Regions from separate parts of the Mesorhizobium sp. Pch-S genome, predicted to be linked through region 2. Evidence: predicted binding sites of a transcription regulator. Region 2 holds the regulator's gene; the other holds the start of a gene.
What was found. The regulator LexA, encoded in region 2, represses DNA repair genes until DNA is damaged. The targets are predictions, from matches to a motif close to TGTTCNNNNTGTGTTCNG.
Positions count from the first base shown of each region.

Region 1: a site for LexA is predicted at 2,464-2,481, ahead of C1M53_RS03130 (PA0069 family radical SAM protein). Genes of this name have one in related genera too.

Region 1 covers NZ_CP029562.1:654,200-669,757, reverse strand. Annotated here, with positions in the region: gene C1M53_RS03140 (F0F1 ATP synthase subunit B) at 1-8, shown strand, start outside; gene C1M53_RS03135 (ribonuclease HII) at 294-965, opposite strand; gene C1M53_RS03130 (PA0069 family radical SAM protein) at 1,235-2,389, opposite strand; gene C1M53_RS03125 (glycosyltransferase) at 2,502-3,041, shown strand; gene C1M53_RS03120 (substrate-binding domain-containing protein) at 3,050-4,078, opposite strand; gene C1M53_RS03115 (ABC transporter substrate-binding protein) at 4,423-5,781, shown strand; gene C1M53_RS03110 (sugar ABC transporter permease) at 6,118-7,125, shown strand; gene C1M53_RS03105 (carbohydrate ABC transporter permease) at 7,127-8,293, shown strand; gene C1M53_RS03100 (alpha-glucosidase) at 8,293-9,966, shown strand; gene ugpC (sn-glycerol-3-phosphate ABC transporter ATP-binding protein UgpC) at 9,995-11,107, shown strand; gene C1M53_RS03090 (dihydrofolate reductase family protein) at 11,187-11,837, opposite strand; gene C1M53_RS03085 (DUF680 domain-containing protein) at 12,004-12,252, opposite strand; gene C1M53_RS03080 (hypothetical protein) at 12,649-12,852, opposite strand; gene C1M53_RS03075 (DUF680 domain-containing protein) at 12,896-13,111, opposite strand; gene C1M53_RS03070 (DUF680 domain-containing protein) at 13,157-13,369, opposite strand; gene C1M53_RS03065 (DUF680 domain-containing protein) at 13,883-14,104, opposite strand; gene C1M53_RS03060 (aldehyde dehydrogenase family protein) at 14,584-15,558, shown strand, end outside.
Region 2 covers NZ_CP029562.1:5,702,292-5,717,849, reverse strand. Annotated here, with positions in the region: gene moaC (cyclic pyranopterin monophosphate synthase MoaC) at 1-9, shown strand, start outside; gene glp (gephyrin-like molybdotransferase Glp) at 9-1,214, shown strand; gene C1M53_RS26995 (DUF1236 domain-containing protein) at 1,291-1,644, opposite strand; gene C1M53_RS26990 (antibiotic biosynthesis monooxygenase) at 1,909-2,259, opposite strand; gene C1M53_RS26985 (LysR family transcriptional regulator) at 2,375-3,268, shown strand; gene lexA (transcriptional repressor LexA) at 3,455-4,177, shown strand; gene C1M53_RS26975 (ComEC/Rec2 family competence protein) at 4,205-6,487, opposite strand; gene gltX (glutamate--tRNA ligase) at 6,822-8,243, shown strand; gene gltA (citrate synthase) at 8,421-9,710, shown strand; gene C1M53_RS26960 (DoxX family protein) at 9,990-10,382, shown strand; gene C1M53_RS26955 (hypothetical protein) at 10,525-10,986, shown strand; gene lpxB (lipid-A-disaccharide synthase) at 11,011-12,180, opposite strand; gene lpxI (UDP-2,3-diacylglucosamine diphosphatase LpxI) at 12,177-13,082, opposite strand; gene lpxA (acyl-ACP--UDP-N-acetylglucosamine O-acyltransferase) at 13,057-13,890, opposite strand; gene fabZ (3-hydroxyacyl-ACP dehydratase FabZ) at 13,905-14,375, opposite strand; gene lpxD (UDP-3-O-(3-hydroxymyristoyl)glucosamine N-acyltransferase) at 14,368-15,420, opposite strand; partial or broken gene bamA (outer membrane protein assembly factor BamA) at 15,496-15,558, opposite strand, start outside.

The sequences.
Region 1 (15,558 bases), 1.6 Mb from region 2:
TCAACTGAGCCGTCGAGTTCGATTGATCTTTGAAAGCCGCTGGGGAAACCCGGCGGCTTTTTTCTGTGGCAGATCTTGCCTTCTCCCCTTGTGGGAGAAGGTGGCTCGGCGAAGCCGAGACGGATGAGGGGTGTTGGAAGAAACTATAACTAAGAAAAATCAATCTCTTAGCATGGATTTTGGCGGGTGCTCGATAAGGTGGCGCTCTGTCCAGCACCCCTCATCCGACCTCGTCCTCAGCGGCTTCGCAGCCGAGGGCTCGGCCACCTTCTCCCACAAGGGGAGAAGGCTGTTCAGTCCTCGACTGTCGCCGCTTCAAGACGAAACGGTGCGAAGGAAACCCGGTGCAGGCGGTGCAGCGCGCCATGGGTCGCAATGGCGGACCGATGGCGCGCCGTGGCGTAGCCCATATGCACCTCGAAGCCATAATGCTCATGGCGACGACCGCATCCGGTCATCATGCGGTCGCGCATCACCTTGGCGACGATCGAGGCGGCCGCGATTGACTGCGAGCGCTGGTCACCCTTGACCAGGGCCCGGCCTTCGCAGGGCAGGCCCGGAGGAATGTCGCGGCCGTCGGCCAGCGCCAGTTTCGGTCGTATCGAAAGCCCTTCCAGGGCCCGCCGCATCGCTTCCAGGCTCGCGCGCAGGATGTTGGAGCCGTCGATGCCTTCGGCACAGATCGAAGCCATGCCGATTGCTTGCGCCTTGGCCAGGATCAGCTCGAACAACGCCTCGCGCTGCGGCAAAGTCAGCCGTTTGGAATCGTCCAGTCCTTCGGGAATGTCGTCGGGATTGAGCACGACCGCGGCGGCGACAACCGGACCTGCGAGTGGCCCACGCCCCGCCTCGTCCATGCCGGCAACCGGCCACAGGCCTTGCGCAATAGCCTTCTTCTCGATCGAGAAGTCCGGCTTTTCGATGATTTCGAACAAGAGCGGAGAATCAGGACGCATGCGAGCCATAATACGGCGAAGACTCGCACCCGTCCCGATTCTCCGCAAGCCCTCAGGCCAGCCGGGGTAGCTGGCGGAGGGCACCGTCTGACGGCCGGGGGACAGGGCCGGACGGGATGGTTTGCTCGGGTGCCTACGGCAGCGGCTGAGTTGGCAGGACGAGCCTGCGGGAACAGAGCAATTCCAGGAAAAGTGCGTAACGGTATTCCGTCCGGAATTGCGCAAGAACAAAAAGTTGGAGCGTTTCCGCGTTCCGTGAAAAACGGAAACGCTCCGGTTCACAGCAGCGTCAGCTGTTCGAACGGGCGTGCGGCCGGAACGAACTGGTCCGTCCTCAACTGCCGCCGCTCGAGATTGAGACCGAGCCGCTTGGCGGCGATCTCGAAGCGCCGGCCGATCTGCCAGGCATAGGGGCCGGCGCCTTTCATGCGCTTGCCCCATTCCGAATCGTAGTCCTTGCCGTCGCGCATCGACCGGATCAGCGACATCACGTGCCGGTAGCGGTCGGGATAGTGACGCAGCAGCCAGTCCTTGAAGATCGGGCTGACTTCCAGAGGCAGCCGCAGCACCACGTATCCCGCTTCCCGTGCACCGGCCGCATGGGCGGAATCGAGAATGCGCTCGATCTCGGGATCCGTGAGGCCGGGAACGATCGGCGCCACCATCACGGAGGCTGGGATGCCGGCATCCGACAGCTGCCGGATCGCCTCCAGACGTTTGGTTGGTGTCGAGGCGCGTGGTTCCATCGTGCGGGCGAGCATGCGGTCCATGGTCGTCACCGACAGCGCGACCTTGGCCAGGCCGCGCTCGGCCATGCGCGACAGGATGTCGATATCACGCGTCACCAGCGCCGACTTGGTGACGATTCCGACAGGATGGCCACGCGCTTCCAGCACTTCGAGGACTTCGCGCATGATCCGGTACTGCCGTTCGATCGGCTGGTAAGGGTCGGTATTGGTGCCGATGGCGATGGTGCGTGGCTGGTAACCTTCTTTCGACAGTTCCTTGTCGAGCAGACGTGCAGCGTCGGGCTTGGCAAACAGCTTGGCTTCGAAGTCGAGCCCGGCCGACAGACCCATGAAGGCATGTGTCGGCCGCGCAAAGCAGTAGACACAGCCATGTTCGCAGCCGCGGTAGGGATTGATCGAGCGGTCGAAGGAGATATCCGGCGATTCATTGCGCGTGATGATGGTACGCGGTTTCTCCACCTGCACCTCGGTCTTGAACGGCGGCAGTTCTTCCAGCGATTCCCATCCGTCGTCGAAGACATGGCGGCTGACCGGTTCGAAACGACCCGACGGGTTGATGCCGGCCGAGCGGCCACGATTGCGCTCGGGCCGCACGCGCATTCCGCTCTGGTCCAGGATGGCGTTCGCCATCTCGGCCCTTCCTGCGCCGAAAGCGGCAATGTCGGCACGCACAACCTGTTCCATCTTGGCTCTTTCCCAGGGGCTCTCTGCGGGGCGTCGAATCGCTGTCCTCATGAAATTATTCCTATCTCTGTTTTTAGAACAAAGCAAGAACTTGAATTGACGAAGACGGCTGGTGCCAGTCGCTGCTTTCGGCTATTGCGCAGGAATGCTCAGCGTCCTGATCGAAACGCGAAACAATGAAGAGGGCTTGGCGCGCACCCTGGCGTCGCTGGTCGGCGGCGTTGTCGAAGGCATGGTGCGCGAAGTGATCGTCTGCGACCTGGGTTCGACCGATCAGACCGCCAAGGTGGCCGAGCACGCAGGCTGCCGCCATCTGACGACCGGCGGCATCGGCGCGGGTATTGCCGTGGCCAAGGGCGACTGGTTGCTGGTGCTGGAGCCGGGGGCGAGGCTGGTCGAAGGCTGGGCGGACGTGGTCGCCGAACATATCGCGCACTCCGGCAAGCCGGCACGCTTTTCATCGGCTCGCGGCGCTCGTACGCCCTGGTTCAGGAGGCTGCTTCGGCAGCGGAATGCTGTCGCCAACGGCCTCGTCATCAGCCGCAAACAGGCAGCAGCATCACAACAAGTGGCAAACGGTGCACAGGCGTTTGCCGCCAGTGTGCGTGCCGCGTCGCTGCCGGCAGACATCTGGCCGGCTCCTGGCCGCTAGACCTCGGGTCAACTGCCGGCAGGGGCACCGGCGATCGATCCCCTGACAACGAGGTCGACGGGCCACACCTCGCCACGAGCACCATCCTCCAGGCCCGACAGTCGCGCGATCAGCCGCTCCGCTACCCTGGCGCCGGCGGCGCGGATCGAGGAGCGGGTGGTCGACAACGGCACCGAGAAGTTCTCCGGCTTCAGCCAGGAGAAGACGTCGTCATGCGCAATCAGCGACAGGTCGCCCGGTATGGTCAGGCCGAGTTCTCGAACGGCCCGCACGATGCCGAGCGCCATGATGAGGCTGGAGCAGAGGATCGCTGTTGGTGCGTTGCTGCCTTCCAGCACGCGCCTTGCCGCGCGGTAGCCGTTCTCCTCTGTCATGACGGTCGAAGAAATCTGGTCGTCCGGCAAGGCAAGCCCGCTGCCGGCCAGGGCGCGCCGCACGCCTCGCGCGCGATGGATGGCAAAGGTTTCCCTGTCATCGCCATTGATGAGCGCGATGCGCCGATGGCCGAGCTGGATCATGAGGCGTGTCGCCTCATGGAATGCACCCTCATTGTCGATGTCGAGAAAAGGGTAGTCGAAATCGAAGCCGTCGCTGCGTCCATGCACCAGAAAGGGCAGGCCAAGCGTGTCGAGCAGGGCGACGCGGCTGTCCTGCGGGCGCGGTGAGGAAACATAGACGGCATCCACCTGCTTGTTGGCAACGATGCGCCGATAGGTGGTTTCCTGCTCCTCGGCATCGGCGGGCGACAGCACGAGATCAAGTTCATGCGCGCGGGCATAGTCGCCCAGTCCGGACAGGAACTCGACGAAATGCGGATCGATATCGACGGCCGAGCCCGTTGGTAACACATAGCCGATCATGCCGGTCTTGCCGGTAGCCAGCCGGCGCGCGGAAGGATTGGGACGATAGCCGTGGCGCTTGGCAGCGTCGACGACCCGTCGGCGTGTCTCCTCGTTGACCTCAGGATAGCCGTTCAGCGCGCGGCTTACCGTGGTCTGCGAGAGCTCCAGCATCTGCGACAGCTGCTTGAGGTTCAATTGCGCCTCCCAAAGCGCTTGGAGAGCCTTCTCGGCCTTGTCAGCCAAGTTTGCAAAGAGGATTACATTAGGTCCAAGTGATGCGGCTTTGAAGCGAATTTGCTGCTGCAATGCCGAAAAACTATGCTGCATTGCGATTTTCACGGCATGTTTCAGTCATTTAAATCGATTAATTGTGGTCGCCCTTGACTCTTTTTGGTTTTGGTGGCGAAATACGTGAAGCCAAAGCGCTTTGAATGCCGGTTTCGGAAGGTTGCAGACATTTCCGGGCTCGGGCACAGTCGGGCGACGTCGGCGGCGGAATGGAGGTTCCGTCGGTATCCGATCCAGAGGGAGGATTGCAGATGAAGAAGCTTTTGTTGCTGGGCACGGCGTTTGCTGCGCTGGCCCTGGCCGTGCCTGCACAGGCCGCCGAGCTGAAGTTCAAGCCCGGCGAGGATTCCAAATTCAACTGGGCCAATTACGAGGACCTGAAGAAAGTCGATCTCAAGGGCGAGACGCTGACCGTCTTTGGCCCATGGCGCGGACCGGACGAGACGCAGTTCCAATCCGTCCTGGATTACTTCCGCGAGGCGACCGGGGCGACCATCAACTACTCCTCCTCGGAAAACTACGAACAGCAGATCGTCATCGACACGCAGGCCGGCAGCCCGCCGAACATCGCCATTCTTCCGCAGCCGGGCCTGATCCAGGATCTCGCTTCGAAGGGCATGCTGACGCCGCTGGATGATGCCACTGCCGCCTATGTGAAGGACAATTACGGCGCCGGCCAAAGCTGGGTCGATCTCGGTACCTACAAGGACAAGGACGGCAACGCGAAGTTCTTCGCCTATCCCTGGAAGCAGGACCTGAAATCGATGGTCTGGTACGTGCCGGAGAATTTCGAGGAAAGTGGCTACAAGGTCCCCGAGACCTGGGAGGACATGATGGCCCTCTCCGAAAAGATCATTGCCGACGGCGGTGTGCCATGGTGCATCGGCCTCGGCTCTGGCGGCGCCACCGGTTGGCCGGCGACCGACTGGGTCGAAGACATCATGTTGCGCACGGTCAAACCCGACGTCTACGTCAAATGGACCAAGAACGAGGTTCCGTTCACCGATCCGCAGGTGGTGAACGCGCTGAAGGTCTTCAACGACATCGTGCAGAACCCGAAAATGGTCGACGGTGGTACCGCCGCGGTTGCGGCGACCGACTTCCGCGATTCACCCAAGGGCCTCTTCAGCGTACCGCCGAAATGCTACATGCACCGCATGGCGTCGTTCATCCCGTCCTTCTTCCCGGAAGGCAAGAAACTCGGCGAGGATGCCGACTTCTTCTACCTGCCGCCGATGGCGTCGCATGCGGATCTCGGCAAGCCGGTGCTGGGCGCAGGAACTTTCGCGATGGTCACGAAGGACTCCAAGGCGGCGCGCGCCTTCATAGACTTCCTGAAGATGCCGCTGTCGCACGAGATCTGGATGGCGCAGTCCGGCTTCCTGTCGGCCCTGAAGACGACGAAGCCCGAAGCCTATGCCAACGATATCCTGCGGCGTGAAGGCGAGGTGCTGCTCAATGCGTCGACCTTCGGTTTCGACGGGTCGGACCTCATGCCCGGCAAGATCGGCGCCGGCGCTTTCTGGACCGGCATGATCGACATGGTCGGTGGCAAGGCGCCCGATGCCGTTGCGGCCGATATCCAGAAGAGCTGGGACGGCATCAAGTAGGAAATCCTGAGCGTGATCCCGGAAAGTTGCAGACTTTTCGGACAAGGAGGGCGGCATCCGCCGCCCTCATGCAGCAACAATGAGTGCGGCCTCCCAAGGCATGCCGGTCCGGGCACATAGGCCCCGGATCGGCCTGAGGAGACGAGGTCGGGAAGGGGAACCCGCAACGGTCCGGTAGCGTGTCGGCGCTGCATGGTCTTGCGCAGTGATAGAGCGTTTCCGCCTTTCGCGGAAACGCGGAGACTCTCTAACTTTTGTTTCTACGCAATTCCGGACGCAAAACCGCTGCGCACTTTTGCTGGAATTGCTCTAGATCCGCAGCAAGGGGAGGAACCCATGGCGGCTCAGATCTTTTCAGCCATTCTCGTCATTCTGATCGGCGTCGGCGGCTGTGTCGCCTATTTCTGGGGCGCCAACAAATTTGTCGATCTCATCTTTCCCTCGAGGGGTGTCAGCGGCCAGGCGGCGATCGACAATCTGCGCCGGCAGGGATTGATCCGGCCCTGGCTGTTCATCGGGCCGGCGCTGATCCTTCTGGTCGTCTATCTCATCTATCCGGTCATCAGCACCGTCATCACCTCGTTCCAGGACAAGTCGGGCCACGGCTTCGTCGGGCTCGCGAACTATCAATGGGCATTGGGCGACGGGCAGTTCCGCAACTCGATCTTCAACAACCTGTTGTGGCTGCTGGTCGTGCCTGCCGCCTGCACGTTCCTCGGCCTCGTCATTGCCGTGCTCACCGACAAGATCTGGTGGGGTACCATCGCCAAGTCGCTGATCTTCCTGCCGCTTGCCATCTCGTTTGTCGGTGCGAGCGTCATCTGGAAGTTCATCTACGAATATCGCGGCGAGGGGCAGGTGCAGATCGGCGCGCTCAATGCCGTCGTGCAGTGGCTCGGCGGTGACCCGCAGGTATGGATATCCATGCCGTTCTGGAACAACTTCTTCCTGATGGTCATCCTGATCTGGATCCAGACCGGTTTCGCGATGGTCATCCTGTCCTCGGCGTTGCGCGGCATTCCCGAGGAGACCATCGAGGCGGCCGTCATCGATGGCGCCAACCCCTTCCAGATTTTCTGGAAGATCATGATCCCGCAGATCTGGGGCACGATCATCGTGGTGTGGACGACCATCACCATCCTGGTGCTCAAGGTCTTCGACATCGTGCTGACCATGACCAACGGGCAATGGAACAGCCAGGTACTCGCCAATCTGATGTTCGACTGGATGTTCCGGGGCGGTGGTGATTTCGGCAAGGGCGCGACCATTGCGGTCATCATCATGATCGCCGTCCTGCCGATCATGATCTGGAACATCCGTCAGGCAAACCGGGAGGGCTTGTGAGATGGCGCAGGCAAGCGGCAAATCGGCAGGCAGGTCTTCCCTCGGCAAATGGGCGGTCCATATCGCGGCGCTGCTTTTCGTGGTGGTCTGGACGATCCCGACACTCGGCATCCTCGTCACGTCCCTGCGTGACAAGGATCAGATCGTCGGATCGGGCTGGTGGGCTTCCTTCTTTGCCTCGACGCAGGTCCAGCAGGTGCGTCTGGCCGGGCCTGACAAGCAGGTCGAGAAGGACGGCAAGTTCGTCATCGAAGGCAATGTCTTTGAAAATCCGAGCACGAGCCAGGTTTCGGCCTTCGGTGCCCGCGCCCAGGAGCCGACCAAGTTCCAGGTTGGAACAACGGCCGACCTCGGCGAGGGCGAAACGCTGCAAATCAATGCCGACGGCAGCTATATGCAGTCTTCCACGAAGAAATTCGAGGGATCGCGCGGTCAGCGCGTCTATTTCTCGTCGACTGTCCCGCCAAGGTTCACGACCGAGAATTACGGCAACGTGTTGACCTCCGAGGGCGTCGGCCGTTCCTTCCTGAACTCGCTGACGGTGACCATTCCCGCAACGATCATCCCGATCATGATTGCCGCCTTCGCCGCCTATGCCCTGGCCTGGATGCGGTTTCCGGGACGCGCGCTGCTGATTGCGGTCATCATCGGCCTGCTGGTCGTGCCGCTGCAGATGGCGCTGATCCCGCTGCTTGAAATGTACAACGGCGTCGGCAACCTGTTCGGCGTTCCCTCCAAGACCTATCTCGGTATCTGGCTGGCGCATACCGGCTTCGGCCTGCCTTTTGCCATCTATCTGCTCAGGAGCTACATCGCCGGCCTGCCGCGCGAGATCATGGAATCCGCCCGTATCGACGGCGCCAGCGATTTCGAGATCTTCATGAAGATCGTTCTGCCGCTGTCCTTCCCGGTGCTGGCTTCCTTCGCCATCTTCCAGTTTCTGTGGGTATGGAACGATCTTCTGGTGGCGATGGTCTTCCTGGGAACCGGCTCGAACGAACTGGTGCTGACGGGCAAGCTCAACGCGCTGCTGGGTTCGCGTGGCGGCGATTGGGACATCCTGACGACCTCCGCCTTCATCACGATCATTCTGCCGCTGATCGTGTTCTTCTCACTGCAGCGCTATTTCGTACGTGGCCTGCTGGCAGGTTCGGTCAAAGGAGGTTGATGGTGAAGCAAGCGGTGCAGCGCAAGGCCGAGGCGGCCATGCCGGCGGTCGATCGCGACTGGTGGCGCGGGGCGGTGATCTACCAGATCTATCCGCGCTCCTACCAGGACACGAACGGCGACGGCATCGGCGACCTCAAGGGCATCACCGCCCGGCTCGGCTACATCGCCTCACTGGGGGTGGATGCCATCTGGATATCGCCCTTCTTCAAATCGCCGATGAAAGATTTCGGCTACGACGTCAGCGATTATTGCGACGTCGATCCGATGTTCGGCTCGCTTGCGGATTTCGATGCGCTGGTGGCCGAGGCGCACGGTCTCGGCCTCAAGGTGATGATCGACGAAGTGCTGTCGCACACCGCCGACAGCCACCCCTGGTTTGTCGAAAGCCGGTCCAGCCGTAACAATCCGAAAGCGGACTGGTATGTCTGGGCCGACGCCAGGCCGGATGGCACGCCACCCAACAACTGGCTGTCGATCTTCGGTGGTTCAGCCTGGCAGTGGGATACCCGTCGCCAGCAATATTACATGCACAACTTCCTTGCCGAGCAGCCGGACCTGAACTTCCACAACCGCGAGGTTCAGGACGCGTTGCTCGACATCACCCGTTTCTGGCTGGAGCGTGGTGTCGACGGTTTCCGTCTCGACACGATCAATTTCTATTTCCACAGCGAAGGGCTGGAGAACAATCCGGCGCTGCCGCCGGAGGAGCGCAACGACCAGACCGCGCCGTCGGTGAATCCCTACAACTACCAGGACCACATCTACGACAAGAGCCGGCCGGAAAACCTGGCCTTCCTCGAGCGGTTCCGCGCCCTGCTGGATGAATATCCGGCGGCAGCGGCCGTCGGCGAAGTCGGAGATTCCCAGCGCGGGCTGGAGGTTGTTGCTGCCTACACCGCGGGCGGCAAGCGCGTGCACATGTGCTATTCCTTCGATTTCCTGGCGCCTGAAAAGATCAGTGCAGCCAAGGTGCGCGCCGTGCTCGAGGCTTTCGGCCGTGTCGCCAGCGACGGCTGGTCCTGCTGGGCTTTCTCCAACCACGATGTCGTGCGCCACGCCTCGCGCTGGGCTGCCAGCGAGGCTGACCCGGTTGCCTATCTCAAGGTCGTGTCGGCCTTGCTGCTGTCGCTGCGCGGCTCCGCCTGCATCTATCAGGGCGAAGAGCTTGGCCTCGGCGAAGCCAACCTGACCTTCGAAGACCTGCAGGATCCATACGGCATCCGTTTCTGGCCGGAATTCAAAGGCCGTGACGGCTGCCGCACGCCGATGGTGTGGGAAGCCGCATCACCCAATGGCGGTTTCTCTAGCGCCAAGCCGTGGCTGCCGGTGCCGGGCGAACATCTGTCTAAGGCGGTCAACGTCCAGGAAAGTGACAGCACTTCGCTGCTTCAGCATTACCGCCGCTTCCTTGCCTTCCGCCGCGCCCATCCGGCGCTGGCAAAAGGCGACATCGAGTTCGTGCAGGGGCAGGGAGATGTCGTCGTCTTCTCGCGCCAGGAAGGCAATGAACGCATCGTCTGCGCCTTCAATCTCGGCAACAGCATCACCGAAGTGGATTTCGGTGGCGGACGTTCCTTGCAACCGTTGCCGGGGCATGGTTTTTCTTCGCAGTCGGGGACCGGCAAGCTTCGCCTTGGCGGTTATGGAGCCTGGTTCGGGCGTCTCGCCTGAACCGAGAAAACAATACAGGGAGGAAACAATGGCCGATCTGACCCTCAGGCAGGTGAAGAAGTCCTACGGCAACATCCATATTCTTCACGGCATCGACCTCGACATCAAATCGGGCGAGTTCATCGTGTTCGTCGGCCCGTCCGGCTGCGGCAAGTCCACCTTGCTGCGCTCCATCGCCGGCCTTGAGGAAATCACCTCGGGCGATCTGAACATCGCCGGCGAGCGGGTCAACGACGTGCCGCCGTCGAAACGCGGCATCGCCATGGTCTTCCAGTCCTATGCGCTCTACCCGCACATGACGGTCTACGACAACATGGCTTTCGGCATGAAGATCGCCGGCGAGAAGAAGGAAGAGATCGACCGCCGCGTCAAGCAGGCCGCCGAGATCCTGCAGCTGACCAAATATCTCGACCGTCTCCCCAAGGCGATGTCGGGTGGTCAGCGCCAGCGTGTCGCCATCGGCCGGGCCATTGTTCGCAATCCCAAGGTGTTCCTGTTCGACGAGCCATTGTCGAACCTCGACGCGGCACTCCGCGTCGCTACCCGTATCGAGATCGCCAAGTTGAAGGAATCGATGCCCAACACCACCATGATCTACGTCACCCACGACCAGGTCGAAGCGATGACGCTGGCCGACCGCATCGTGGTGCTGAAGGACGGCCATATCGAGCAGGTCGGTACACCGATGGAGCTCTACAAGCGGCCGGGCAACCTGTTCGTCGCGCAGTTCATCGGTTCGCCGGCCATGAACATCCTGCCGGCGACGGTTGAGAAATCTGGTGCTTCCACCACGGTCAGCCATGTCGGCGGCCGCAAAGCCTCTGTGCCGATCGCAACGCCTGTCGGGGCGCAGGGTGCGGCAATCTCGTTCGGCGTGCGACCGGAAGATCTCTCGATCGCCACGGGTTCGGACTACCTCTTCGAAGGCAAGGTCGACTACATCGAACAGCTTGGCGAGGTGCAGCTGGTCTATGTCGATATCGGTCGTGGTGAACAGCCGCTCACCGCCAAGCTGCCGGGCAATGTCGAAGTCCAGCGTGGCAGCAGCCTGAAGCTCACGGCCAGCGCCGAAGACCTGCACATCTTCGACGCCGACGGTCGCTCGTTTGCACAGCATGAGGCGGCAGCCAAAGCCGCTTGAGGCTCCTCAACAGACCCACGCAACAGGAGGGCCGCGCGGCCCTCTTGTATTTTGAACGCCTGGCGGGCCGTGGCGGCTGTCAGTTGTCGTCTCTCACGAGAGTGAGGTGCGTCGCTTTTTTCGTGAGCACCCGATCGGTGATACGATAGCCAAGCGCTGCAAGATCGATGTCCGAGAACAGGTTCTCGCCGGAGCCCATCAGGAAGGGCGAGACGGCGAGATGCAGGTCGTCGACGAGCCGCGCCCTGAGATATTGCTTCAGCGTCTCGACGCCCCCGCCGACACGGACGTCCTTGCCCGCTGCTGCTTGCCTGGCCTGCGCCAGCGCGTCCTCGATGCCGCCTGTGATGAAATGAAAGGTCGTGCCGCCTTCCATGGTGATGGGTGTGCGAGCGTGATGGGTCAGCACGAAAACCGGGACGTGATAGGGCGGGTTGTCGCCCCACCAACCCTTCCAGCTCTCGTCCGGCCATGGACCGCGCACGGGCCCGAACATGTTGCGGCCCAAGATCCAGGCACCAAGATTGTCGAAGCTGCGCGTGGCGAATTCATTGTCGACGTCTTTCAATCCTTCTCCCTGGCCAACCATCTTCTGGAAGGTGTCGGTCTCGAAAAACCATTCATGCAGTTTTTCGCCGTTCTCGCCGAGCGGGTTTTCCAGGCTCTGGTTCGGTCCGGCGCCGTAACCATCCTGCGAAATCGAGAATGCTCGAACCACCAGCTTGGACATCACAGGCTCCTATAACTGATTGCGAATTGCAACTGGTTATAGAATAACTGCTTTTAAAATGCAACCGGTATATCCGCGCGCTTTATTTGCCGGGAATGGCCCTGTTCCACAAAACAGAAAGCGGCGGGCAAGCCCGCCGCTTTTCGCGTTTTGGATAAAACCACTGTTAGCGGTTGCCGAAATGGTCAACCCGATAATCAATGGCTGCCTGGCCGGCCTTGTCGGCAGAGCTGAGCTTGCCACCAGCCAGCCACTCTGCGGTGGCACTGTGCGTGGCGATCGAAGCGGTATGTCCCGCATCGACCGTCGTCTTGTACGGGTTTGAGCCGGCATAAGGATCAAAGTTGTCGCTGCCTGCGAAAGCGGCGCCCGAGGCAACCAGAAGCGCGGCGGCGGTAAGAGCAAGGGTTTTCATTTTCAAACTCCAACGTTCGGTTTTTTCCGTCCGTCAGCGGCGTGTTCTTGGGAGGTCATCGCGTCGTTCGGACAAGGGATAAATGAAAAAGGATGGCCAAAGGTTCCCATCACAAGAATGTTTATCGAAATGTGATGATTGCCTATTGAAGTTTTGCTTGGGTCTACGCCGCCGTGGATAAAAATCTTTGTTTTCAATGTTTGTGAGAGAGTGCCAAATATCATTTGATATTATCACGCTGTCGGTGCACGCCATTTCTTGAAGGAAGTGTCGTATGTCGATGAGCGACGGAGATCTTCACAGGAAGACTATTCCAGGACACCCTAAAAACAGAAAAAGCGGCGGGCAAGCCCACCGCTTTTTGAGGCTGGATGCCGGCTGGCGCCGGCGACCAGATTAGCTGTTGCCGCCGAGACGCGGAGCACCGTCGGTGATGGTCTTGACGGTTTCCTGCGAGGAAGCCGAACCATTCTGGATCGAAGCCGTAGAGGAGCTGTCGACGTTCGAATAGGTGAAGTTCGAGCCGTAGTGATCGCTGCCGGCGAAAGCGGAACCAGCGGCAACCAGAAGGGCGGCGGCGGTGAGAGCAATGGTCTTCATTTTCGTATCTCCAATTAGGAATGGTTTGATATGTTGGTTGTGATTAGCTGTTGCCGCCGAGGCGCGGAGCACCATCGGTGATCGGCTTCACAACGTTGTTGCCGAGGTCGTGCTTCGTGGCGTCGGACTTCACCGATGCGGTGTAGGAGCTGTCGACGTTCGAATAGGTGAAGTTCGAGCCGTAGTGGTCGCTACCGTTGGCAAAAGCGGAGCCGGCGGCAACGAGCAGCGCAGCAGCAGTGAGAGCGAGAGTTTTCATTTTCGTACTCCAAATCCTGGGGTGAGTTTGTCTATTGATCGATGATTAGCTGTTGCCGCCAAGGCGCGGCGCGCCATCCGTGATCGGCTTCACAACATTGCCGAGGTCGTGCTTGGCCGCGTCGGACTTGACCGAAGCGGTGTAGGAGCTGTCGACGTTCGAGTAGGTGAAGTTCGAGCCGTAGTGGTCGCTACCGTTGGCAAAAGCAGAACCGGCGGCAACGAGCAGGGCAGCAGCAGTAAGAGCAATGGTCTTCATTTTCGTACTCCAAATTTCTTTTTCCGTCCGTCAAGCGGCGTGGTCTTCTTGGGAGGCAATCTCGTCGTTCGGACCACACAGAAATGGGATTGGCCCTCAAAAGGTTCCAATCACGAGAATGTTTAGCAGCCATGCAAAAATGGCTCTTGAAGTTTGATTTTGGTGACACAGGGACTGCAAAAAGTTTTTAATTTTCAATTGGATAGGTTGCATATCGGGAACCGGTATCAAAAAACATACTGAACCATCGTTCAGTGAATCCCGAACGGATTGTCTCTATATTGTGAACGAATAAGCGGTTTTCGATGCGAAACGATTGACGTTAGGCGGATCAAAAATCATCGAGGCTGCGAGGCTGCGAGGCTGCGAGGCTGCGAGGCTGCGAGGCTGCGAGGCTGCTGTGCTGGAAGGCCGGGCCAGGAAGCTGAATGGAACTCAAACGAAAAAAGCGGCGGGCAAGCCCACCGCTTTGTTCGGTGCCGACCAACAGGCCGGCCACTGTATCAGCTACGATTAGCTGTTACCGCCGAGACGCGGAGCGCCATCGGTAATCGGCTTTGCTGCATTGTTGATGTCATGCGAGCCGCTCTTCACCGAAGCGGTGTAACCGCTGTCGACGGTCGAACCGAGAGCATGCGGGTTGGAACCGGCATAGGCATCAAAGTTGTCGCTGCCCGCGAAAGCCGAACCAGCGGCGACCAGGAGAGCAGCAGTAGCAAGAGCAATCTTTTTCATTTTCGTACTCCGAATTTCAATGTCTGTCCGTCATGCGGCGTGTTCTTGGGAGGAATTCGCGTCGTTCGGACAGGGCGTATCTGGGAAAGCCACGGCCAGGTTTCCAATCACGAAAAAGTGCCGCCTGGACCATGGAAATGGTCCTTGAAACAACCAGCGCGAACTCTAGCTTTGGAAATTATTGCAACGATTACAATGTGGTATGATCGGCGATCGTTGGCTGATATGCAAAAGGATACTAAGTCGACGTTCATGGCGTCGTGTACGCATCGTCAACTGATCTCATACCAAAATCGCTCGAAGAAGGCTTGAAAGCCTCCCTCTTTTTCATCTGCTGGCCTCACGCAGGCTCCGCGCTGAGGCTTGAGCCGCCCCTCGAGGCAAGGCTAGAACACTGCCGCAACACTAAAAACCATGTCGGTTTCACCGCCCGTGCTAACCGGGCCGGCTGTTAAAGCAGTCGTGAACAGGGAAACAGAATGCTGCGTAAGACGGATTTCTTCATCGACGGCAAGTGGGTCGCGCCGGTCGCGCCGAAGGAACTCGAAGTCATCAATCCAGCTGACGAGCAACCCTTTGCCGTCATTTCGCTGGGTTCCGCTGCCGATGTCGACAAGGCAGTCACCGCTGCCCGCCGCGCTTTCGATAGCTGGAGCCGCACCAGCCGGGAGGAACGTCTTGCCGCGCTGGAGCGCCTGCTTGCCTCTTACAACAAGCGTATGGACGACATGGCCAAGGCCATTTCGGACGAGATGGGCGCGCCGATCAAGCTGGCATTGGAAGCCCAGGCTGCCTGCGGTGCTGGTCATATCAAGGCGTTCATCCGCACGCTCAAGGATTTCCACTTCGAAACACCGCTCAGCGAGCGCAACAAGGAAGAACATATCGTCTATGAGCCGATCGGGGTCTGCGGCCTGATCACGCCATGGAACTGGCCGATGAACCAGGTGACGTTGAAGGTCGTTCCGGCCCTCGCCGCCGGCTGCACCGTGGTGCTGAAGCCGTCCGAGATCGCACCGGTCTCGTCCATCGTTTTCGCCGAAATGATGGAAGATGCCGGTTTCCCTGCCGGTGTGTTCAACATGGTCAACGGTGACGGCCCGACCGTCGGCGAGGCGCTGTCGCGTCATCCCGGCATCGACATGATGTCCTTCACCGGTTCGACCCGCGCCGGCATTGCCGTGGCCAAGTCCTCCGCCGACGGCATCAAGCGTGTCGCCCTGGAACTCGGTGGCAAATCGCCCAACATCGTCTTTGCCGACAGCGATCTGCCGGATGCGATCGCGCGCGGTCTGGCGCATTGTTTCGAAAACACCGGCCAATCCTGCAACGCGCCGACCCGCATGCTGGTCGAGCGGCCCGTCTATGACCGGGCCGTTGGCCTCGCTGCCGACTATGCCGCCACTGTCAAGGTCGGCAACCCTGCCGAGGACGGCGACCACATCGGTCCGCTC
Region 2 (15,558 bases):
GGTGCCTGATGTCGCTGGTACCGGTCGAAGAAGCGTTGCAGAGACTGCTGAGCGATGCCGAACCGCTCGGTGCGGAGACCGTCGCGTTGGCGGACGCCTTTGATCGCGTGCTGGCGGCACCTTTGGCGGCGCTGCGCACGCAGCCACCTTTCGATGCTTCCGCCATGGATGGCTATGCGACGAAAGCCGCGGACGTTGCGGCAACGCCGGTCCGATTGAAAGTGATCGGCAGCGCGCCCGCAGGTCGGGCGTTCCAGGGCACAGTCGGCATCGGCGAGACGGTGCGCGTCTTTACCGGCGCACCTCTGCCCGCGGGAGCCGACACCATCGTGATCCAGGAAAACGTACGCGATCTCGGCGATGGTACCATCGAGGTTCAGGAGCCGTCGTCCGAAGGGCGCAATGTCCGTCGCAAAGGCCTGGATTTCAATGCCGGCGACGTCTTGCTCAGCAAGGGCCGGGTTCTCGATGCCGCCGCGCTGTCGCTCGCCGCGTCCGCCAACCATCCCGCCCTTGCCGTGGTGCGCCGCCCACTGGTCGCGATCATCGCCACCGGCGACGAATTGCTTCCACCCGGCAGTACGCCAGGGCCGGATCAGATCATCTCGTCCAATGCCTTTGGCGTGGCAGCCGCCGCCCAGTCTGTCGGCGCGCATGCGCTGGATCTTGGCATCGCCCCCGACAACAGGGACGCAATCGCTGCTGCCGTACGGCAGGCAGTCGAGGCTGGCGCCAACGTGATCGTCACCCTGGGCGGCGCTTCCGTCGGAGACCATGATCTCGTCCATCAGGTCCTGACCGGTGAAGGCATGACATTGGATTTCTGGAAACTCGCCATGCGGCCCGGAAAACCGCTGATGTTCGGCCGCATGGGGGCAATCCGCTGTATCGGGCTGCCGGGGAATCCCGTGGCGAGTCTCGTCTGTTCGCAACTTTTCCTGAAACCCTTGCTTGCGCGGCTTGGTGGAAGACCTTTCAGCCAGAACATTCGCGAAGCGCGACTCGCGACCAACATGGGGGCCAATGACCGCCGTCAGGATTACATCCGTGCCCGGATTGAGCAGGACGGCGATACGTTAACGGCCACCCCGTTTGGCGTGCAGGATTCCTCGATGCTCCGAACTCTCTCGGAGGCCAATGGCTTGATCATTCGGGCGCCATATGCGGCAGCAGCTGAGGCCGGCTCGGCCTGCAGCGTGTTGATGCTGCGCTGATCCCGGCGTTCCGGCAGTGAGGTACCAATAGCGAAAACCCTGGCTGACTTCCGTCAGCCAGGGTTCGAACATCGCATCAATTCAGGACTTCGACGATTTCGTGGGTTTCCGGATCCACGAGAACTGTCCTGTTGTCGATGACAGTGTAGCGATAGCGTGTATCGGGAACCTCATAGAGCGTTACTGTCTCGGGCACCCTCGAGCCCAGATTGAGCTCCAAGCCCAGCACATTGATCGAAGCCACCGGATTCTTGTGGACATATTCGCGAATGACGGTCTTCTGCTCCGGTTGGATCACGATCGCATTGGGCCGTGCTTCGGGGACCACCACGGTCCGCGTTTCGGGAACCAACACGGTATCCTGTGCGTAGGTGGCGCCAACGCCTGCGAGCATTGCGCAAACGGCATACATGGGAAGAAGCGTTCTCATCGTTCTCTCCTTTCAAGCACGATTGCTCGAAAGGAGAATGCGGATCGCTTTAGCCCGTTCCCAATGAATTAAGGTCTTGTTGCGGCAACTTTGTGCGAACCAGACCCGAGGCAGCGGTCTCTGAAACAATACCGGGAGCCGACAACAGACTCTGTTCGGACTGAAGCACTAACCATGCAGACTCCTGACCGCGGCTGGCTCCCGATATCCTGTCAGCGGCAGTGATAAGACTGGACGCGCTACCTCGAGCAGTTCACCTGACGATCACTCCACTGAGCGCTTCGGCAAGACAAGATCATCGACCGTGTAGGTGTGGAATTCGCTTTTCGATACGGTGTCGAGTTTCCGGAATTTCTCCACGAACACAGGATCGGAGAAAAATTCATCGACATTGCCGGCGCCCTGGATCGCTTCCACATTGACGACGGTTTCACCATCGGTGCTCCTGGCGAGTGTGCTCCAGAGAAAGCCTTCCTTGCGCTCGGCCACGTAATGCACGACGTCCTGGATAATGGCGAAAGCCTCTTCCTGTTTCCCCGGATGGGCATGGATGACGTTGACGACGAAGGTCGTCGGCTGAGGGGATGCTGAAAAACCTGCGGTGAGTTCGTTCATAAGTGTCTCCATCTGACGATCGCGGCCTTCTTGCCGCGGCGACCTCTGGATATTCAGGACAAACAGGCAGATAAATATTCGTGTGATCTCATTACTAACGAAGAAAATTCCGCAATTGGACAAACTTGGAACACTCGGCATCTTCGTGCAGGTAGCGGAAGCCGGGAGCTTTGTCGGCGCAGCACAACGGCTCGGCCTCACAGCCTCGGCCGTAGGCAAGGCGATCGCCCGGCTCGAAGACGAAATGGGCGCCCGCCTCTTTCACCGCTCGACGCGGAGCATGGCTCTGACCGAAGAAGGAAGTTTCTTCCTCGAAACCTGCCGGCGCATTCAATCGGAATACGAACAAGCGCAGATCCAGCTTTCGAGATCGCAGGCGAGCCCCCGAGGACAGCTTCGCGTCTCTCTGCCGCTTGCAGGCATGCTGTTGATGCCGACCATATCGGCCTTCATGGAACAATATCCGGATATCAATCTCGACCTTGATTTTACGGACCGGCTGGTCGACGTCATCGAAGAGGGCTTTGATGCGGTGATCCGCACGGGAGACATACGGGACACGCGCCTGATGAGCCGCAAACTCGGCACTTTTCGGCACAAAATCGTGGCGGCACCGAAATATCTCGCCAAATACGGTACGCCCGAAGTGCCGGAGGACCTGCTCAATCACCGCTGTCTCCATCATCGTTACGCGAATTCGGGGCGGCTCGAGCCCTGGCCCCTCGTGCGCAGCGGTCGCGACCTGAAACTCGATCTTCCCGTGACCTCCGTTGCCAGCACGCTGGAGCCACTGATCTACCTCGCCGAGCGCTCCTTCGGTATCACCTGCCTGCCGCCGTTCGCCGTGTCTGCGGAACTGGTCGAAGGCACGCTGGTATCACTGCTGACGGATCATCTCAGCGAAACGGGTACGTTCCGAATATTGTGGCCGACAAATCGCCACCTCTCGCCCAAAGTGCGGGTGTTCGTGGATTACATGGCTGAAAATCTATTTGCCGAGCAAGGATGAGACAGTATCTTTTGGCGGCCGGCGACGTGGGATCTCGCAACAGAGAACCGCCAGCCTTCTCGCCACGCTGAACAAAGCGTCAACAAATTCATTAAACTTTAAATGGTTGCGGAACACAAATGGAACAGATAGTGTTTGTTCCGGGTTTGTTTTTCTGATTCCGGTTCCGTTCCACGGAGGGTGGCGATGCTGACACGCAAGCAACACGAGCTCTTGCTCTTCATCCATGAACGGCTGAAGGAAAGTGGAATCCCCCCTTCTTTCGACGAAATGAAGGAGGCGCTGGACCTGGCCTCCAAATCCGGAATCCACCGGCTGATTACTGCTCTCGAGGAGCGTGGCTTCATCCGCCGATTGCCGAACCGGGCTCGCGCGCTGGAAGTGCTACGGTTGCCGGATTCGATTGCTCCCGGCCTCAACGCGGCCAAGAAGTTTTCGCCGGCAGTCATCCAGGGCAGCCTGGGGCGTCCCGTGCCCAAGGAACCGCAACGTCTGCAGGCGCCCAGCAACGACGACGACGTCGCGGTTTCCGTTTCAATCCCCGTCATGGGACGCATTGCTGCCGGTGTACCGATCGACGCGATCCAGCACCGTACCCATTCGATTTCCGTACCGCCGGACATGATTTCGGGGGGCGAGCACTATGCTCTGGAGGTCAAAGGCGATTCCATGATCGAAGCTGGCATTTTCGACGGTGATACGGTCATCATCCGCAACGCCAATTCGGCCAATCCGGGCGAAATCGTCGTCGCACTGGTCGACGAGGAAGAGGCTACACTCAAGCGTTTCCGCCGCAAGGGTGCCTCGATCGCGTTGGAGGCAGCCAATCCTGCCTATGAGACACGGATTTTTGGACCGGACCGGGTCAAGGTGCAGGGTAAACTGGTTGGATTGATCCGCCGTTATTGAGCGCAGGCAGCCAGGAAATTTAGCCGACTACAGCTTTCTGAAGACCGGTTTGTCGGAATAGGCGGAGCGGTTCGAGTTTGTCGGTCTTGGCTTGGATTTGAACGCTTTTTCAGGGCGAGGCGGCAATCCTCTCGCCTCGCGCGTAAATCCTCGCTGGGCATGCCAGGGCCGGTCTTTGATATCGAGCGCGAACAGGATGTTAGCCGGCTTATCAGCCGAAGAATCGAAGCGTACGGCTGCACTGCCGACGCGGGCGAGATCCTGCTTGGTGACAACCAACACTGCCGGATCGTTGCAGGGGTCAGGTGCAGTTGCATCGTCGATGACAATGAGCGACGCGACCCCGCAGGCCGATTTGGCGATGTCGGCACTAGCCGCCGTTACGACGACCGCACCCGACATGTGGCGGGCGAAACACATCCGTCGAGCGCACAGGAATGGCATGCCAGGCGGCATGTCGAGTGCATTTTCGACAGTCAGTTCAGCGTCATTCGAAACATCTTCCGGCAGGATCGTCGTTTCTACGTTGAGCGCCCGGCGCCAGTTGTCGAGCGTGAATGGATTGGGTCGCGCCCGGCTGACAGCAAGCTCGTCACCGGTGATTGGCAAGGCAACGAGACGCGCGTCCTCCGAGATCAACACATCGGGCGTTTCGACATTGCCCATGACAACCAGGCCGGCCAGCACAAAGGGCACCGCCAGCAAGCGCAGCCATGTCGTCGCCATCGCACCGATGGCGAGCGCTACGGCAACGAAGAGCACCGATTGCGTCGAAACGAGACCAACACCATCGACAGGCGAGCGTACCGAAATCCAGTCCGCGATCGCCATCATCACCGTCAGTCCCTTGCCCATCGCATAGAGAAACGGGCCATCGGCGCCAAACGGCATGGCAATCGCACTGAGAACGGCAGCCAGCATGACAAACGAAACCACTGGCATCACGGCAAGGTTCGCGAACAGACTCAAGGGCGAGACCCGCTGGAAATGCCAGACCGCGAACAGTGCCGTGGCAAGCCCGGCGATGATCGAGGTCGCAGCCATGCCAGCAACCGCTATCAGCGACTTGTGCGCGAGGAAACCGGCGAACGAGCGCGCCTGCGGCGCGGGAGCAGGCATGACTTCACGCCGCTGCGCCCAAGCCGCGTAGGCGCCGATCAGGGCAGCAGTCGCGGCAAATGACATCTGGAAAGACGGACCGACCACTTCATGCGGTGCGGTGAGGATCACGATCATCGCCGAGATCGCCAGGTTGCGCATCGACAGCGCCGCTCGGTCGAACAGAACAGCGATCAACATCACCGACAGCATGATGAAACTGCGCTCCGCCGCCACCACCACCCCGGAGATCGCGAGATAGGCGGATATGGAGCAAAGGGCTGCGAAGGCAGCATATTTCTTGACCGGCCGGCGCGCCGAGAAATCCGGAAACAGCGCGAAAGCGCCGCGTAGCAGGAACATCACGGTTCCTGCGACCAATGCCATGTGCAGGCCTGAAATCGAAATGATGTGATAGATGCCCGTCCTTCGCATCGCTTCATTGACGGAGTCCGGAATGCCGGCGCGCACGCCGACGATCAGTGCCGCAGCGATCTCACCTTCCGGCCCACCAATCGAGGCACGGATGCGATCCGCAATCGTTTCGCGTGCAGTCTCGATGGCAACCGACAGCCGCGTCGAGAGCGGCGTGGAACCCTCCAGTGCAACAACCCTGGGCTTTCCCATGAAGAAGCCCGTCGCGCCGATTCCATCAAAATAGCTTTCGAAGGAAAAATCATAGCCGCCGGGCCGCACCGGGCCGGCAGGCGGCATCAGCCGGGCATAGCCGGAGACGATCGATCCGGCGCGGATATCGGCCGGCATTGCCAAGGCCGATAGCCGCACCCGCTCAGGCTGATAGCGCAGCTTGGGTCTTTCAGTGTCGATGACGTCGAGCGTCAATCGCGTGCGTCCACTGGCCATCGGCTCGACCGAAACGACCCGGCCCGTCACGCTGGTCGACACCTGCGCTGCCAGCATGCCGCCCGGCATGCGCCACGTCTCGACCTTTCCGGCGAGGACGCCGAGTACGAGTAACAGGGCGGTCGTCACTGCGAGATGCACGGCAGGGCGGGATCGCAAAAGCAGCGCAACGACAGCGAGGGCGAGGCAGCCTGCAATCAACTGCGCGAAGGCCGGCTCGTGATCGAGGGAGAAGTAGATCGTCGCCCCCGCCCCGAGAAAAACCGGCGCAAACAGGAACGCCATGCCGCGATCGAACTCCAATGCGATCGCCTTGGCGAACAGGTCTCTGCCAATCAGCTTTCGCAAATCTTGCCAGCGGGTTGTCGGCCATTGCCGGTCGCCTGGAGGCATGCCCCCGGCATCGGAACCAGGATGCCGGGGGGCAGAGATCAGATCATCGAGCGGCGATGACCTTCTGATCGGCCGAGTGTCAGGCGATGCTGCCGCAGCCTGACCGTCATTCACCGGGGAAGACGCGAACAGAAGACGCTCGTTGATGCCTTGTTCGGCATCAGCGCCCCCTCGCCCAACCCTCCCCGGTCCAGCCATCGGGCCTGCCCCTTGCGCCCCTGACCTCCTATGCTACATGAACGCCCAAACAACGAAAGTCCGCGCTCCCGCGCTTCTTCCCGAGAGTTCCATGCCCGATCAGGTCGTAACCCGTTTCGCTCCCTCTCCCACCGGTTATCTGCACATTGGCGGTGCACGTACGGCGCTGTTCAACTGGCTCTATGCCAAGCACACCAATGGCAAGATGCTGTTGCGTATCGAGGATACCGACCGCGAGCGCTCGACTGACGCCGCCACCGCCGCCATCCTCGAAGGATTGACCTGGCTGGGCATGACCTGGGACGGCGAGGCCGTTTCGCAATTCCAGCGTGCCGCCCGCCACCGCGAAGTCGCCGAGGAACTGGTGCGGCTGGGCAAGGCCTACTATGCCTATGAGACGCCAGCCGAGCTGGATGCCATGCGTGAGTCCGCCCGCGCGCAGGGACTACCGCCGCGCTACAACGGCCATTGGCGCGACCGTGATGCTTCCGAGGCTCCGAAGGGTGTGGCAGGTGCGATCCGCATCAAGGTGCCGCGCGAAGGCGAGACCGTTGTCAGCGATCTCGTGCAGGGAGAGGTGCGCTTTCCCAACAAGGATCTCGACGATTTCATCATCCTGCGCTCGGACGGCGTGCCGACCTACATGCACGCTGTCGTGGTCGACGATCATGATATGGGTGTCACCCATATCATCCGGGGCGACGATCACCTGACCAACGCTGCCCGGCAGACCGCCATCTACCGTGCCATGGGCTGGGATGTGCCGAAGATGGCGCATATCCCGCTGATCCACGGCGCGGATGGCGCAAAGCTGTCCAAGCGTCATGGCGCGCTCGGCGTCGAGGCCTATCGCGCCATGGGCTACCTGCCGGAGGCGCTGCTCAACTATCTTGCCCGCCTTGGCTGGAGCCATGGTGATGATGAAGTCATGTCGATCGAACAGATGGTGTCGTGGTTCGATATCTCCGACGTCAACAAGGGTGCTGCCCGCTTCGACTTTGCCAAGCTCGAGGCACTGAACGGCGTGCACATGCGCGGCATGGATGATGCAGCGCTGACCAAGGTGTTTTTCGATACGCTGCCTCATCTGCCCAACGGCGAAGCGCTGGCCACTCAGCTGGATGAGAAGAAGAAAGTCCAGGTGCAGCAGGCGATGCCCGGCCTGAAGGAACGCGCCAAGACGCTGGTGGAACTGGCCGACAGCCTCTACTTCATCGCCGCCCAGCGCCCGCTGCAACTGGACGAAAAAGCAGCCTCATTGCTCGACGCTGACGCCAAGGCTGTTCTCAAAGCCGTGCTCGGCCATTTCCAGGCGCTTGGTGAGTGGACCGGCGCCACGACCGAAGCCGCGGTACGTGCCTATGCCGAGACGGCGGGCGTCAAGCTCGGCAAGGTGGCGCAGCCTTTGCGCGCGGCATTGACCGGCCGCAGCACCTCACCGGGCGTTTTCGACGTACTGGCCGTGCTTGGTCGTGACGAAAGTCTTGCTCGCATCGCGGATCAAATCGATTAGGAGTTCTGGTCCAAGAACTTTAGCATTGAAAGGTTTCTTTTGCGGTGCAACATTGCCGCCGGATCAATCAGCCCTAACTATTCCGGCGGCTGTAATCTCGTGCATTTCAAGGGCTTGTGGCGTTCCGCGTAGCGGACCGTCTTGGCCTGCAGACAAGGGAACAAGAAGGAGTTTGCGATGACCGGACAGACGGCAAAACTGGAGCTCGACGGCAAGACGCACGAGTTCAAGGTCCGAAGCGGTTCGGTCGGTCCGGACGTTATCGACATCGGTGCGCTCTATTCGACGACCGGAGCTTTCACCTACGATCCCGGCTTCACATCGACGGCGAGTTGCGAGTCGGCCATCACCTACATCGACGGCGATGCCGGCGTGCTCCTTCACCGAGGCTACCCGATCGACCAGCTCGCCGAACACGGCGATTTCCTGGAAGTGTGCTACCTGCTGCTCTACGGCGAACTGCCGACCAAGGCGCAGAAAGACGACTTCGACTACCGCGTCACGCGCCACACGATGGTGCACGAGCAGATGACCCGGTTCTTCACCGGTTTCCGCCGCGACGCGCACCCGATGGCGGTCATGTGCGGCGTGGTCGGCGCCCTGTCGGCCTTCTACCACGACTCGACCGACATTTCCGACCCTTACCAGCGCATGGTTGCGTCCGTGCGCCTCATAGCCAAAATGCCGACGATAGCGGCAATGGCCTACAAGTACCACATTGGCCAGCCCTTCGTTTACCCGAAGAACGAGCTCAATTTCGCCGCCAACTTCCTGCATATGTGCTTTGCCGTGCCTTGCGAGGAGTACAAGGTCAATCCGGTGCTCGCGCGCGCCATGGAGCGCATCTTTATCCTGCATGCCGACCATGAGCAGAACGCCTCGACCTCCACGGTGCGCCTGGCCGGCTCCTCGGGCGCCAATCCCTTCGCCTGCATCGCGGCCGGCATCGCCTGCCTGTGGGGACCGGCGCACGGTGGCGCCAACGAGGCCGCGCTCAACATGCTGTCCGAGATCGGCAGCGTCGACCGCATCCCGGAATACATCGCCCGCGCCAAGGACAAGAATGATCCGTTCCGCCTGATGGGCTTTGGCCACCGCGTCTACAAAAACTACGATCCGCGCGCCAAGATCATGCAGAAGACCACGCACGAGGTGCTGGGTGAACTCGGCATCAAGGACGATCCGACGCTCGACGTTGCGATCGAACTTGAGAGGATCGCGCTGACCGATGAGTATTTCATCGAGAAGAAGCTCTATCCGAATATCGACTTCTATTCGGGCATCACGTTGAAGGCGCTCGGCTTCCCGACCACCATGTTCACCGTGCTGTTCGCTGTCGCCCGCACCGTCGGCTGGATCGCGCAGTGGAAGGAAATGATCGAGGATCCGCATCAGAAGATCGGTCGCCCACGGCAGCTCTACACCGGCGCGCCCGAGCGCGACTATGTGCCCATCGCCAAGCGTTGATCGTTCACATCCAGGCTGACGTTTCGCCGCCTCTCATGCACCGCATGAGGGGCGGTTTTTCGTCGAGAGAAGCGGTGCAAGCGGTTCTTTTGGTCGATTTATGCGCGCCAGCCGCACGGCCGAGCTCACGACTTCCTCAACAACAGTTGATTTCAGGCGGCTCTCATGTGACCGGAGCCCGGTGGTTAATGTCCCGAATCCCCGCTAGGTGCGGAATTGGCAGCGCACGCTGCATTTGAGATCACCCGCAACCATTCAACCAAGATATTGAGGGATATTATGCAATTTGGTTTTCTGCAGTCCTGGGCACCACAGCTGCTCAGCATCCTGCGCATCACGACCGCAGCCACTTTCCTGACCCACGGCACCATGAAGCTGCTCGGCTGGCCGGCCCCATTCCCCTACCCGCTCAATGGCCTGACCACGACGGCTGCCGTCCTGGAAATCATCGGGGGCCTGTTGCTGATCATTGGTTTGTTCTCGCGCCCGGTCGCTTTCATCCTCTCCGGCCTGATGGCATTCGCCTACTTCATCGCACATGCCCCGCAGGGCTTCTTCCCGGTCCTCAACGGTGGTGAAGCCGCCATGCTCTTCTGTTTCGTGTTTCTCTTCATCGCCGCGGCTGGTCCCGGCGCGTGGAGCGTCGACGCGGCGCTTGGCAAAGACAAGTAGTCAGACCGCAAACTTCCGACCATCGATGGACAGCCGGCTACGTGGCCGGCTGTTTTCGTTTCGGCACCGGCGGCTCCTGACTCAACTCTGTCAGGAGGACATGGCTATTCTCGGTTCGGTTCTTTTCACGGAGCATGCCGAGATGCTGAACGCATTTGAGACCCGGTCCGTCACCCTGCAATCCATGCTGCTGGTGACTTTTCAGGCACCAATGGAAGACGTCGATCGTATCATGACCAACGTCACCGCGATCATCCCGCTCGTCATGGGCAAATATGACAGCAATTCCTATCAGACCGCCGAGGGCATGGAACGCTATCGCCCCCTGCAGGGCGCGGCAGCAGGGCCGGAATCTGAACTCCGCAAGCGCCCCGGGGTCGTCGAAGTATTTTTTGAAATACCCGAGGACCAACAGCTGGCTGAGAAGGTGGTCGAGGCAATCTTTCAAGCCCACAGCTACCAGGAGCCCGTAATCCGCATCCAGTCGATCCTCGGCAGCCGATCAAGGGGCCTGGATGACAGCAAGAACCCTAACCGTTGGTGGAACACGACGGGTGACTGGAAGAAAAATGCCGAACTCGTCCAATCCGGCTCAGCAGGCTGAGCCGCCAGCTTCGCGACTGCTGGCTTAGCGGCGCTTTCCTATCTCACCGAGAACCACCTGCGCGGCGATCTCCCCCGCAGGATGGTCAGTCGCCATGCGACGACGCACCTCGGAAAATCCGTCCTTCTGCCAGGAACGCAGACCACCGTCCGACCACAAGGCTTCGATCTGGCGGGCAAGATTCTGCGGCCGCACATAGATGTCATAGAATTCGGTCACCAGCGCACGGTCGGCAATGAGGTTCGGCAACAATGCAGACCAGGTGGTGATGAGTTTCTGGAGCAACTTCGCCACCGGGTCGAGTTTGTAGGTCGACACCATCGGCACGCCCGACAATGCCAGTTCCAATGACACGGTACCGGACGCGATCAACGCAGCGTCGGCTTCGCCAAACGCCTGCCATTTGCGTGCCGCATCCAGGATGATTTCCGGCTGTTGCGGCCAGGACGAAACGGTAGCCTTTACGAACTCCGCCACATGCGGCACGGTCGGCAGCAACAAGCGCATCCTGTGGCCGCGCTCGGCCAGCACGGCGACGGTTTCTCCGAATGGTTCGAGCAGCTTCTTCACCTCGCCACGCCGTGAGCCCGGCAGAAGCAGGAGCGTCTTTTCCCGGTCTACACCAAGATCACGAGGCGCGTTCTGCGTTGCAGCAGCACGCAACACATTGGCATCGTGGCTCAGTCTGTGGCCGACATAGGTTCCTTGCGGCCCGCCGAGACGCTCCAACGCCTTCGCCTCGAACGGCAGGATGCAAAGGATGTGATCGACGTATGGTTTCATCGCCGGCGCCCTGCCCGGTCGCCATGCCCAGACGCTCGGACATACATAGTGCACGATCGGAATGGTCGGGTTGGCCGCGCGTACCTTTTTCGCCACGCGCAGCGAAAAATCCGGGCTGTCGATGGTAACAAGGCAGTCTGGCTTTTCGGTCGCAATCAGCGAGGCAACCTGGCCGATACGGCGGATCAAGCGTGGCAAGCCGGCGAGCACGGCACTGAAGCCCATCAGCGCGATCTCGCTGGCATCGAATGGCGGGGTCAGACCAAGCGCCTTGAGATGACGCCCGCCAAGACCGACGAGCCGGATCTCACGACCAGTCTTTGCCTTTAGCGCAGCGATCAGATCGGCACCCAGCAGATCACCGGACTCCTCACCTGCCACAATGGCGATCCTGAGCGGCCCAGCCGTCATGTGATCCGCTCCTTGGCTGGCAGGCCGACCACAAAAAGGCCGAGTGCATCCGCCCTTGCAATAACCGCCGCACTATCCAGAACCAGCGAGCGGCCAGCTTCCACAGCGATGCCCGCCAGACCAGCAGCGTGAGCGCCCTCGACTGTCTGCAAGCCGATGGAAGGCAAATCGACCCTGAGCTCTTGCCCAGGCTTGGCGCATTTGACCAACACGCCGCCTTTCTTTCCGGCCAGCCGGCCGTGTCCGCGCAATTCTCTCACGCGCGCCAGCAAGCCGTCCGTTCCTTCGATCCCCTCCAGCGCGATGGCGCGACCGCCGATCGCCACTGCACCCTGCCCTATGTCGAGCATGCCGATGGCGATCGCAGCCTCGTGTGCAGCCTCGATATCCTTCCAGTCGGCCCTGGACGGGGCAAGACGGGTCAACGCCCCTTCTTCCGCCGTCAGGTTCGGGACGATCTGATGTGCCCCGACAACGATGAAACCACGCGCCTCGAGCCCGCGAACCACCACCTTGAGGAGGCCGTCATCCCCCCGTGCCAGCGCGGAAACAACAAGAGGAACAACGGCTAGCAGACCGAGGTTGAAGCGCATGGCTCCAAGCCGTGGTCGTCGCTTTATTTCGCCGGCGAGCACGACATGCGTGATGCCGCGGCGTTTCAGGATACCGACCAGCGAACCGATGTTCTCAAGCGAAAGCACCTCGTGCTCAAATTGCCCGAGCCCGCTCTCCGGCAAAGCCTCACCCTGCACCATCAGGATGAAGGGCTTATGCCCCTGTTCGCTGAGCCCATCGGCAACGTCGGTTGGAAGCCTGCCACCACCGGCAATGATACCGACCCTGGCGTCCGGCGGGAGCTGAAGGCGGCTACCGCCCTCAGCTGTCGTCGTCGGCGTCGTCATCGGCCCCGCCCTTCAGCGGCGGCACGGTGTAGTGCCGCTTGCCACGGCTGGTAATGAAGTCGATGATCTTCATCGCCGCTGGCGAACCGGAAAACTCGGCCTTGGCCAGCTCGACATTCTCGGCAACAGTGCGCGACGGATCGAAGATCGCGCGGTAGGCGCGCCGAAGCAGGTATATTTCGGAGCGCGGCAGACCGGCCCGTTTCAAGCCGACGATATTCAGGCCGCGCAGCTTGGCGCGGTTGCCCATGGCAATGGCATAAGGAATGACATCGCCAACGAAGGCGGAGCAGCCGGCCAGGAAAGCATTATCGCCAACACGCACGAACTGGTGAACGGCACTCAGGCCGCCGATATAGACATTGTCGCCGACCTCGCAATGACCACCAAGCGTTGCGCCATTGGCGAATGTCGCGTTCTTGCCGACAACGCTATCATGACCGATATGTGCATAGGCAAGGAAATTGCCGTTGTCCCCAACGGTCGTTTCGCCACGGCTGTTGTCGGTGCCGAGATGCATCGTCACGTTTTCACGGATGGTGCAATTGGCCCCTATGACCAGTGTCGTGCGGCCACCCTTGTGCTTCGTGTTCTGCGGCGGTCCGCCCAGCACGGTCATCGGCCAAACTTTGGTACCGGCGCCGATGGTCGTTCCGCCCAGCACGGAGACGTGGCTCACCAGTTCGACATTGTCGCCAATAACCGTATCGGATCCGACATGGCAGAATGGCCCGATGCGGGCTCCGACGCCGATCTGGGCACCGGACTCAACAACGGCGGCGGAATGAATGAACGTTTCGGTTGTCATGCGTACCTGAAAATTTACGGTCGCTCGTTCTCGACCATCATCGCCTGCACCTCGGCCTCGGCTACGACGACACCGTCGACCTTGCCCTCGCAAGCGAACTTCAAAAGATTGCCGCGCTTCTTGAGCTTGCGCACATGGATCAGCAGCTGATCACCCGGAACGACGGGCTTGCGAAACTTGGCGCCGTCAATGGTCAGCAGATAGACAAGTGACGGCTTTTCAGCACCCGCCGCGCGGATACAGATCGCGCCCGCGGTCTGTGCCATCGCCTCCAGGATCAACACACCCGGCATCACCGGATGTTCCGGAAAATGGCCCATGAAGTGCGGTTCATTGACCGTGACATTCTTGACGCCGATGGCGGAGTTGTCGCCATCGATATCGATGATGCGGTCGATCATCAGGAACGGATAGCGATGGGGCAGGATTTTCATCAGCCCGATCAGATCGACGACTTCAAGCGTCGAACCGGCCGTATCAGCCATTCTTGTCCCCCTTGGAATGCTTCGTAAATGCGCGGATCGCCGAGAGCTCCCGGAAGAAGTCGCGCATTGGCTGCGCAGGCATGCCGGCCCAGCGCTCGCCCGCAGGAATGTCATACATCAAGCCGGAGGATGCGGCCACTTGTACCCTGTCGCCCACGGTAATGTGGTCGGCGATACCCACGCGGCCACCCAGCATGACGTAATCGCCTAATGTCACGGAACCGGAAAGACCGCAATGGCCGGCAATGATGCAGCCGCGACCGATACGCACATTGTGGGCAATCTGAACCAGATTGTCGATTTTTGTCCCTTCACCGATCACGGTATCGGCCATCGCGCCGCGATCCACCGTGGTGTTCGAGCCGATCTCGACGTCGTCCTGGATAATGACGCGGCCAATCTGCGGCATGCGCTCAGGTCCCTTGGCGCCCCCGGCGAAGCCGAAACCGTCCTGCCCGACGCGAGCTCCGCCGTGGATGATGACGCGATTGCCGACCAGGGCATACTGGACGCTGGCGCCTGGGCCGATGTAGCCGTCACGGCCAATGCGGCAGTTGCGTCCGACAACCGCGTTGGCGGCAATCACCGTGCCGCTGCCGACATATGCGCCGGCGCCGATCACAGCACCAGCCTCGACGATGGCCCCGTCTTCGACATGAGCGGTATCATCAACGAAAGCGCGGCTCGAAATACCCTTCTCCGACGTCAGGGCAACGGGTGTGGAAGCATCGGGATACAACAGCCGGCCGATCATGGCGAAAGCCTGCTGCGGACGTGGATTGATCAGCACAGCCACACCAGCAGGCGCCTTGTCAGCGATATCCGCCGTGCAGAGCACCGCGGCGGCGTTCAAGGTCGGCATCAGGCCAACGTTACGCTTGCCGTCCACAAAGACCAGGGCTTTGTCGTTGGTATCGGTTGCTGACGCGATCGTCTCGATGACGGTCTCGGCATATGCCTCGTTGGGCAACGCCGAACCAGTCAGATTCGCGACTTCGGCCACCGTGAACCGGCGCGAAGCCACAAAAAACACCGGTTCGGTCATTCCTGAGCGGTATCCAGCCAAATCAGACCTTGGCCTCCCGGACAGAAATGTCCGGAAGCCGCCATGGTTCGCAAATCAGAATCGGGTCGAAATGCCGAAGTTGAATTCCTGGACGTCGTCCGTCTTTTCCTTCTTGAG